Regions from separate parts of the Adlercreutzia rubneri genome, predicted to be linked through region 1. Evidence: predicted binding sites of a transcription regulator. Region 1 holds the regulator's gene; each other region holds the start of a gene.

Evidence for each region. The regulator LexA, encoded in region 1, represses DNA repair genes until DNA is damaged. The targets are predictions, from matches to a motif close to CNAACANNTGTTNG.
Region 2: GO707_RS10115 (replication-associated recombination protein A) is a predicted target of LexA. The motif match lies at 1,912-1,925, and genes of this name have one in related genera.
Region 3: uvrB (excinuclease ABC subunit UvrB) is a predicted target of LexA. The motif match lies at 1,869-1,882, and genes of this name have one in related genera.

Annotation. Positions count from the first base shown of each region.
Region 1 covers NZ_WPOO01000001.1:201,595-204,873, reverse strand. The annotation lists gene hflX (GTPase HflX) at 1-1,233, shown strand, start outside; gene lexA (transcriptional repressor LexA) at 1,353-1,991, opposite strand; gene nrdR (transcriptional regulator NrdR) at 2,287-2,733, shown strand; gene dut (dUTP diphosphatase) at 2,737-3,171, shown strand; gene GO707_RS00880 (hypothetical protein) at 3,186-3,279, shown strand, end outside.
Region 2 covers NZ_WPOO01000021.1:7,705-10,983, forward strand. The annotation lists gene GO707_RS10110 (DUF948 domain-containing protein) at 1-305, opposite strand, end outside; gene GO707_RS10115 (replication-associated recombination protein A) at 562-1,875, opposite strand; gene GO707_RS10120 (UTP--glucose-1-phosphate uridylyltransferase) at 2,412-3,224, opposite strand.
Region 3 covers NZ_WPOO01000013.1:17,642-20,920, reverse strand. The annotation lists gene uvrB (excinuclease ABC subunit UvrB) at 1-1,769, opposite strand, end outside; gene GO707_RS08075 (YeiH family protein) at 1,963-2,988, shown strand; gene coaE (dephospho-CoA kinase) at 3,232-3,279, opposite strand, start outside.

The sequences.
Region 1 (3,279 bases):
CCGGGGCTGCCGTGGCCCTTGGAATCTTCCCTGGCCGAACTGGAACGTCTGGCCGATACGGCCGGAGCCGATGTGGTGGCCACGACGACCCAGCGCTTGGACGCGCCCAACCCGCGCACCTTCGTCGGCACGGGCAAGGCCGACGAAATCGCCGAGCTGGCACGGTCGCACGAGGCCGACCTCGTCATCTTCGACGATGAGCTGACACCTTCCCAGCAGGCCAATCTGGAGAAGGTCATGGACAAGTCCGTGAAGGTCATCGACCGTACGGCCCTCATTCTGGACATCTTCGCCCTGCACGCCACCTCCAAGGAGGGGCGTCTGCAGGTGCGTCTCGCCCAGAACCAGTACTTGTACCCGCGCCTGCGCGGCATGTGGGCCCACCTCGCTTCGAACCGCATGGGAGGCGGCGTGGGATCCCGCTTCGGTGAGGGCGAAAGCCAGCTGGAGGTGGACCGCCGCATGGTGCGCAAGCGCATCACGAGCATTCGCCGCGAGCTTGAGCGTCTGTCCGACGTGCGCTCGTTGCAGCGTGAGAGCCGGTACGGCAGCGGCATGTTCAAAGTGGCACTGGCCGGTTATACCAATGCCGGGAAAAGCTCGCTCATCAACCGGCTCACCGGAGCCGACGTGCTCAGCTACGACAAGCTCTTCGCCACGCTGGACTCCACCACCCGCAAGTTCGAACTGCCCGAGGGCCGCGAGGTCACCGTCACCGACACCGTCGGCTTCATCCAGAAGCTGCCCACCACCCTGGTCGAGGCCTTCAAGTCGACGCTCGACGAAATCACCGGAGCCGACCTCATCCTGCACGTGATCGACGCCTCCTCGCCGGAGTTCGAGGGGCAGATCGAGGCCGTGTGCGAGGTGCTCGACCAGATAGGGGCCCAGAGCATTCCCACGATCGCCACTTTCAACAAATGCGATCTGCTGGACGCCGAGACGCTGGCCGGCCTTAAAAGGCGTTATCCGAGCGCCCGGTTCGTGTCCGCCCGCTCTGGAGAGGGCATAGAGGAACTCGTGGGCGCCATCGCCCAGGCCGCCTCGTCCGCCGACGCCAAGCTGGACGTGCTCGTGCCGTACCAACGGGGGGATTTGGTATCGCTGGCCCACGAGCGCTGCCACATCATCTCCGAGAGCCACGAGGCCACGGGCACGCGCCTGCAGCTGCTCGCGGCCCCTGCCTTCGTCAGCGCGTTCTCCCCTTACCTTGTCTCGGACGTCGACGCTTGAGGAAACCACCGCTCCAGAAACGAAAGAGCGCCCCTGCTCCGGATCCTCGCATCCGGAGCAGGGGCGCTCTTGATTGACCGAAAGGGGAGGACTCGCGGCCTATCGGCGCGGCGAAGGCGCTACAGGCGCCGAAACACGGCCACCACCTTGCCGGCAATGGAGCAGTCCGTGGTGATGATGGGATCCATCGTCGAGTTCTCCGGTTGCAGGCGGATATGGTCGGCCTCGCGGAAGAAGCGCTTGACGGTGGCGCCGTCGTCGATGATGGCCACGACGATATCGCCGTTGTTGGCCACCGGCTGCTCCTTCACAACCACGTAGTCGCCATCGTTGATGCCGGCCTCGATCATGGACTCGCCGCGCACCGAGAGCATGAAGGAGGGGGCATCGCCGACGATATCGGTGGGCAGCGTGATGGTGTCGGTGATGTTCTCCTCGGCGAGAATAGGGGAGCCGGCAGCCACGTTGCCCACCAAGGGCACATTGACGAGCTTGCTGTAGGCGGCCGCGAAAGCCGTGACAGGGGAGGGAACCTCCTCGATGGGATAGGTAAGCGCGATGGAGCGGGATTTAAGGGGGTCGCGCTTGATGAAGCCCTTGTCTTCAAGTGCCTTCAAATGGACATGGACGGTGGAAGGGGAGGAGAGCCCCAAACTCTGGCACACCTCGCGCACCGTAGGGCCGTAGCCCTTCTCGCGAATGCACGCTTCGATGCAGTCGAGAACCGCCTGTTGCCGCTTGGTCACTTTCTGGGTCATAGCGCATCCTTTCACAAAAGCGTACATTTGTTTGAAAAATCTCTTGACGTGAACCTTTGTTCGCTCTATTATAACTGCGAACAAAGGTTCTACGCAAGAGGTCAGGAGTAAAAAATGGCACGCATCGAATTTTCCATAGCCTTCACGCTCAGCACCATCGCGTCATTCCTCATCTTCTTCGCCTAGAGCGTCGAGGGCGGGTGTCGTGAAGGTAGCAATGTTTTGAAGAGGGGAGCGCGCTAGGTCTGATAGGGTATGATAAGCAATCAACTTATCAAAGTGAGAAGGAGAACCTATGCGCTGTCCTTCCTGTGGCTACCAGGAATCGAAAGTCGTCGACTCGCGATCGGCCGACGACGGCGCCTCTATCCGGCGCCGTCGCGAATGCCTGCAGTGCGGCACGCGATTCACCACCTACGAGCGGCTCGCCGAAAATCCCATTCTCGTCATCAAGGCCGACGGTTCATCGGAGGTCTTCAACCGCGAGAAGCTCATGCGAGGATTGCTCATCGCCTGCGCGAAACGTCCCATCACGCCCGAGAAGATCGACGGACTCATCACGAGCATCGAGGCGGAATTGCGATCGAGTCAGCGCAACGAGATCAAATCGCGCGATTTGGGCGATTTGGTACTGGCCCGTCTGGCCACTCTGGATGACGTTGCCTATATTCGCTTCGCCAGCGTCTACAAGGATTTCCAGAATGTGGAGGAGTTCTCCGAGGCCCTGAAAGAGCTGGGCTGATCCATGGACGTTCTTTTCAAGCAGCTCGACGAGACCCTGGAAGCGCCCGCCTACGCCCGTCCGGGCGATGCGGGTCTCGATTTGCGCGCCGCCGAGGGCGGCACGCTTTTGCCCTTCGAGCGGGCACTCGTGCCCTGCGGTATCGCCTTGGCCGTTCCCGAGGGCTATGCGGGGCTCATCATTCCCCGAAGCGGCCTGGCGGCACGACAGGGCATCTCCATCGTGAACGCCCCGGGCCTCATAGACAGCGGCTACCGGGGGGAGATCAAGGTGCCGCTCATCAATCTCGATCCAACGGAGGTGTTCAATTACGAAAAGGGCGAGCGCATCGCCCAACTCGTGATCATCGCTACCCCCACCATTACTTTACATAACACTTATGAGCTTCCCGAGAGCTCGCGCGGAGCGCAGGGCTTCGGAAGCAGCGGCCTTTCCTAGAAAGAGTGTCCTTTATGACCGATCACCGCGATTCGAAACCCGAAGAAACGCCCGAGCCCCAGCAGCTGGGAGCTCCGGAGACGACTCCCGAAAATCCCCAGCGACCCG
Region 2 (3,279 bases), on a different contig from region 1:
TCCACCAGCGGATCGACGCGGCCCACAGCGGGCTTGGCTTCCTCGGCGATCTCGTTCACGCGGGTCAGCAGCGGGTCGATCTGGTCAGTTACCAGGGCATCCACATGGGCGATGAGGGGATCAACCTGGGCGGTGATCTTCTCCACGTTCTGCAGCGTGGGCGTGAGCTCCTTATGGGCGTCGTCGATGGTCGAACGCGTCGAGCGGATGGTCAGCGCCAATTCCACGACGAACCATACGAGCACCGCGCCGACGAGCACGTAGACGACGGGCAGCGCGATGTCCACGATCCCTGCGAAATCCATGATGAGCCTCCTTATAATTCCGAAGACCTGACTATACCATTACTGGAGTCATTCTAATTAAGTTGCGCAGGGCCTCCACGGAACGCGTCCGCATAGTAGCCATTCCGTAAACGGAAGTTGACATCGTGTCACACGCGAGCGGCATCGCCAGCGGCACCCGCGCTGGGGCGCCCTCGCCGGCACGTCGCCCCAACACGATGCCTGGCTCGCTGCGCGGCGCCCGCAACGCGGCGGGCGCAACACGCCGAGCCGCGACTCAACTCCCCTGACGGTCGCGGGCAGCGGCGTCGGTGCGGTAAGCCTCCCAGCCGCGCTCGCCGGGTTGGTAGAAACAGCCGCGCTCAAGGCCCTCGGGCAGATAGCGCTGATCGACCCAGCCGGCCGGGTAGCTGTGGGGGTACTTGTACTCGCCGTAGTTTTCCAAGCCGGGGCGATGACGATCGCGCAGGTAATCGGGCACCTTGCGCACCGGGCCGTTGCGCACTTCGCGCAGCGCCGCATCGATCGCGGCCTCGGCGCTGTTGGACTTCGGCGCCAGCGCCAAGTAAATGGCGGCCTGGGCCAGGTTGATGCGGCACTCCGGGTAGCCGATGACCTCGGCAGCCCGGAAGGCGGCCTCGGCCACGAGCAGGGCCTGGGGGTCGGCGTTCCCGATATCCTCCGAGGCAGCGATGTACATGCGCCGGGCGATGAACTTCGGATCCTCTCCCCCGTCGATCATGCGGGCGAGCCAGTAAACGGCGGCATCCGGATCGCTGCCCCGCATGCTCTTGATGAACGCCGAGATGATGTCGTAGTGCATGTCCTTGTTCTTGTCGTAGGGCAGCGCGCGGTGGGGCGTGGCGGCCCGCACCATGGCCTCGGTGATGGCGACCGGCGCCTCGCGCGTGCCCGGAGCCACCATGCCGGCGGCCAGCTCAAGCGTCGTGAGCGCCCCGCGGCCGTCGCCGCCGGCCAGAGTGACGATGGCAGAAGTGGCCTCATCTTCCAGAGCATAGCAGCCGGCAAGCCCCCGATCGTCGGCCACGGCACGGCCCACCAACTCGGCGATCTCATCATCGGCGAGCGAATGCAGCTCCACGATGCGCGAGCGCGAGATGAGGGCGGAGTTCACTTCGAAAAACGGGTTCTCCGTGGTGGCGCCCACAAGCACCACAAGGCGATCTTCCACCGCGTGCAGAAGCGCGTCCTGCTGGCTGCGATTGAACCGGTGAATCTCGTCGACGAACAGGATGGTGCGCAGGCCTCCCATGACGAGCCGCTTCTCCGCCGCATCGATTTCCCGGCGCAAGTCGGACACGGTGCCCCCGATGGCTGATACCTCCACGAAGGTGGCGCGGGTCGACTCCGCAATGACATGGGCGAGCGAGGTCTTGCCCGTGCCCGCCGGCCCGAAGAGGATGACCGAGCTTAAGGCGTCGTTCTCGATGGCCGCGCGCAGCCAGCTGCCCTCGCCCACAGCCTCCGCCTGCCCGACCACCTCGTCGAGCGTGCGCGGCCGCATGCGCACCGCCAGCGGCGCCACGTCCCGCTTCCGATCATTTTCCATAGCAGTAAACAAAGTATCCATAGCCCGTAATGGTACCACGGAGCCCGCCAAAACAATAGAACAAATGTTTTTGGTCGTTCGTCCGATAAAAGAACGCTAGCGATGGCCCGAAGGGCCGAGCCCGCAACCGTGAACCCACTCAGAGGTGCGCCCAAGGAAGCCAGCGAGCGGCGGCGAGGCGCCTCAGATTGCCCCGCCTTCGGGTCAAGCGGCCTTCGTGCCGCGCAGCACCCGAAACAAGGGGCAAGATGGGGCGCATCGCCGCCGCGCAGCGTCGACAGGGCGTAATTGCGATGCAATTACGCCCGCAAAAAGAAGCGGCCCGGCGGAGGGGGCCGCCGGGCCAGAAGGAGGGGGGATGCGACTCTCGCGGAGCCGCTTTCTGCTTTAAAGAGACAAAGCAGGCAAGTGATCGGAGGGGTTGTCTCACTTGCTGACGTCAGTATAACAGCCACCCTTGAATTCCCTATGATGCACCCATGGTGAACTTGTGGATTCATAGGCTCATCGTTAAGTAATTCTTCACATTTTAGAAGAAACCTCACCAGCGGGAACGCCTATCCCTGCCGGCGGCCGAACAACACGTTGTTCGTCTCGAGCCAGCTCTCCACGGTGCCCGTGTCGAAGCCGTCGGCCGGATCCACCACAAGCGCATACATCTCCTCCTCGTCAAGCACCGCGTCCAGCGCGTCGGTGAGCTGAATCTCGCCGCCCATCCCCGGCTCCACATCGGCCAGCAGCTCCATCACGCGGGGCGAGAGCAGATAGCGACCGAACACCGCCAGGTTCGACGGTGCATCCTCAAGCGCCGGCTTTTCCACCAGCGAGTCCACCTTCCACACATCCTCGGCTACCGGGGCCCCGGCGATGACGCCGAAGCGGCTCACCTGGTCGTCGGGCACGGGCATGACCGCGATGACGCTGGCGCCGCCATGGGCGTCGGAAACCGCCTTCATGGCCGGCAGCATCTCATTGCCCGGCACGAGCACGTCGCCGAGCAGCACGTAGAACGCCTCGTCGCCGGTCTTGGCCGCCGCACAGCGCACGGCATGCCCCAACCCCAGCGCCTCTTCCTGGTAAACGTAGCTCACGGGCAGATTGCCGACGTACTCCACCGCGTCGGCGTAGGCGTCCTTGCCGCGCTCGCGCAGAAGCGCCACCAGCTCCGGGTTCGGCGTGAAGTGGTCCTCAATGGCCTTCTTCTCGCGGCTGTTGACGATCACGACCTCATCAGCGCCGGAAGCCAGACCCTCTTCCACCACATACTGTATGGCCGGACGATCCACTACCAGCAGCATTTCTTTGGGCTGGGCCTTGGTGGCCGGCAAAAAGCGGGTACCGAGCCCCGCCGCGGGAATGAGTGCCTTCATCGAGCGCCTTTCTCTTCGTTGTTCGCGTGCCGCCCATGATACTACAGATGACGCG
Region 3 (3,279 bases), on a different contig from region 1:
TGCTCCTCGTTGTAGGCCATCTGGATGTCGCGGCGCCGGCGCGTCTCGTCGATAGCCCGGCGCATGGAATCGGTGATGCGGTCGGCGTACATGATGACCTGGCCGGACACATTGCGGGCCGCGCGGCCTATGGTCTGGATGAGCGAGCGGTGGTTGCGCAGAAAGCCCTCCTTGTCGGCATCCAGGATGGCCACGAGCGACACCTCGGGCAAGTCGAGTCCCTCGCGCAGAAGGTTGATGCCCACGAGCACGTCGAACTCACCGCGGCGCAGATCGCGCAGGATCTCCGTACGCTCCAGGGTGGCGATGTCCGAGTGCATGTAGCGCGCCTTCACGCCCTGATCCAGCAAATGGTCGGTCAAATCCTCAGCCATCTTCTTCGTGAGCGTCGTGATGAGCACGCGCTCGTTTCGCGCGGCCCGCTCCTTCGCCTCGTCGATGATATCGTCGATCTGGCTGGCGCTCGTGCGCACGACGATCTCCGGATCCAAAAGGCCCGTCGGGCGGATGACCTGGTCCACCTTCGCCTGGCTCACGCGCTCCTCGTAATCGCCCGGCGTGGCCGATACGTAGATGAACTGCGGAATGCGCTCCTCGAACTCGTCGAAGCGCAAAGGGCGGTTGTCCAGGCAGCTAGGCAGGCGGAAGCCGTGCTCGGCCAGGGTGATCTTGCGGGAGCGGTCGCCCTCGTGCATGCCGCGGATCTGCGGCACCGTGACGTGGGACTCGTCGATGATGCAGAGGAAGTCCTTCGGGAAGTAGTCGATGAGGGTGTAGGGCGGCTCGCCCGGCGCGCGGCCGTCCAGATGCCGCGAGTAGTTCTCGATGCCGGAGCAAAATCCCATGGTCTCCAGCATCTCCAAGTCGTAGTTCACGCGCATCTCCAGGCGCTGGGCCTCCAGGAGCTTCCCCTCTTCCTTGAACTGCATGAGGCGCTCGCGCAGCTCGTCCTGAATCGTGCCGAGAGCCTTGTCCATCTTCGGCCGCGCCGTAACGTAGTGGGACGCGGGCCAGATGGGCAGCGCCTCGTAGCTATTCAGCACCTCGCCCGTGACCTGGTCAATCTCGTCGATGGACTCGATCTCGTCCCCCCAGAACTCGATGCGGATGGGATGGTCGGCGTAGGGCGGGAACACGTCCAGCGCGTCGCCCCGCACGCGGAAGGTGCCGCGCTTCTGCTCGTAGTCGTTGCGGTCGTACTGGATGTCGATGAGCTCATGGATGACCTCGTCGCGATCCATCTCCTTCTGCTTGTCGACGAACACCGCCATGCCGGCGTAGTCCATCGGCGAGCCGATGCCGTAGATGCAGCTCACCGACGCCACCACGATGACGTCCCGCCGCGAGAGCAGAGCCGAGGTGGCCGCATGGCGCAGCTTCTCCACCTCCTCGTTGATGGAGGCGTCCTTCTCGATGAAGGTGTCGGAGGAGGGCACGTAGGCCTCGGGCTGGTAGTAGTCGTAGTAGCTGACGAAGTACACCACGGCGTTGTCGGGGAAGAACTCCTTCAGCTCGGCCGCCAGCTGGGCCGCCAGCGTCTTGTTCGGCGCCATGACGAGCGTGGGCTTCTGCACCGCCTCGATGGTCTTTGCCATGGTGAAGGTCTTGCCCGAGCCGGTGACGCCCAGAAGCGTCTGGTAGCGCAGGCCCTCTTCCACCCCCTTCGCGAGCGTGGCGATGGCCTCGGGCTGGTCCCCCGAGGGCTCGAAGGGCGAGACCACCTTGAACGGGGTGTTCGCCAGCCGCACCTCCGGCAACTTCCCCGCCATTTCCATACCTTCTATATTGGAAAGATGAGTGGACACGCGCATCCCTCCTCTCACAGTAATTCGCTATAAGGAGAACAGTCTAGCACCTTCCCCAAGAAATGAACAGATGTTCGCTTAAAGTTCACGATCCGTCCAACCATGAGTGCTATACTCTGCAATCGCTGTTGACATCCCGCGACGTGAGGAGATCATCGTGGCGAACGTGAAGAACGTGGCCCCCGGCGTCGGCCTGTGCGCGGCCATCGCCCTTCCCTGCTGGTTTCTCGGCGAGGCGCTGCCCGTGGTGGGCGGCCCGGTGTTCGCCATCCTCATCGGCATGGTCATCGCCCTTTGGTGGAAGCAGCCCGCGCGCGGCACCGTGCAGGACGGCATCGCCTTCACGGCGAAGAAGGTGCTGCAGTACGCGGTCATCCTGCTGGGCTTCGGGCTGAACCTCGCCCAGATCGCGGCCGTAGGCGCCGAGAGCTTGCCTATCATCCTCACCACCATCGCCACGGCGCTCATCGTGGGCTATATCCTCTACCGCGTGCTGTCCGTGGATTCCGCCATCGCCACGCTCATCGCCGTGGGCTCGTCCATCTGCGGCGGGTCGGCCATCGCCGCCACGGCCCCGGTCATCCGCGCCAAAGACGAGCAGGTGGCCCAGGCCATCTCGGTCATCTTTCTGTTCAACGTGGTGGCGGCGCTCATCTTCCCAACTCTGGGAGGCATGCTCGGCATGTCCAACGAGGGCTTCGGCCTATTCGCCGGCACCGCCGTGAACGACACCTCGTCGGTCACCGCCGCCGCAGCTGCCTGGGACGGCATGCACCCCGGCTCGAACGCCCTGGACGACGCCACCATCGTGAAACTCACGCGAACGCTCGCCATCATCCCCATCACGCTCGTGCTCGGCATCGTCATGGCCCGCAAGGAGGGCGCCGACGGCCTCGGCAACTTCTCGCTGAAGCGCGCCTTCCCGATGTTCATCCTGTTCTTCCTCGTGGCCAGCATCATCACCACCATCGCCGTGGCCGCCGGCGCCGATGCGGCGGTGTTCGCGCCGCTGAAGACGCTTTCCAAGTTCTTCATCATCATGGCCATGGCCGCCATTGGCCTGAACACCGACCTCGTGAAGCTCGTGAAATCCGGCGGCAAGCCCATCCTCATGGGCCTCATCTGCTGGATCTGCATAGCAGGTGCCAGCCTGGGGATGCAACATCTGCTGGGACTGTGGTAATCGTGAGAGAAGAAGACGAACAGATAGCTCGAAAACTTGATAAACTCAAGGGAGCAGATCAGAGGATTGCCGAAAGAGCGGCTTTCTCCAAGCCATGGCCAGAAGGCTTAAGCGCAGAAGACCTAATTGCGCAAGCCAAGGATGAGCGCGCCAGAGAATTCATCGCTACCTTCATACAGCCAAAGCAAGGCCCCGAGAACTAGCGCTCTCAGGGCCTTCGCTAAAACCTGAGAATACATCCCACTAGATCGTCTTCTTGTACTCGTTCCACCAGGAGATGACCTCGTTGCG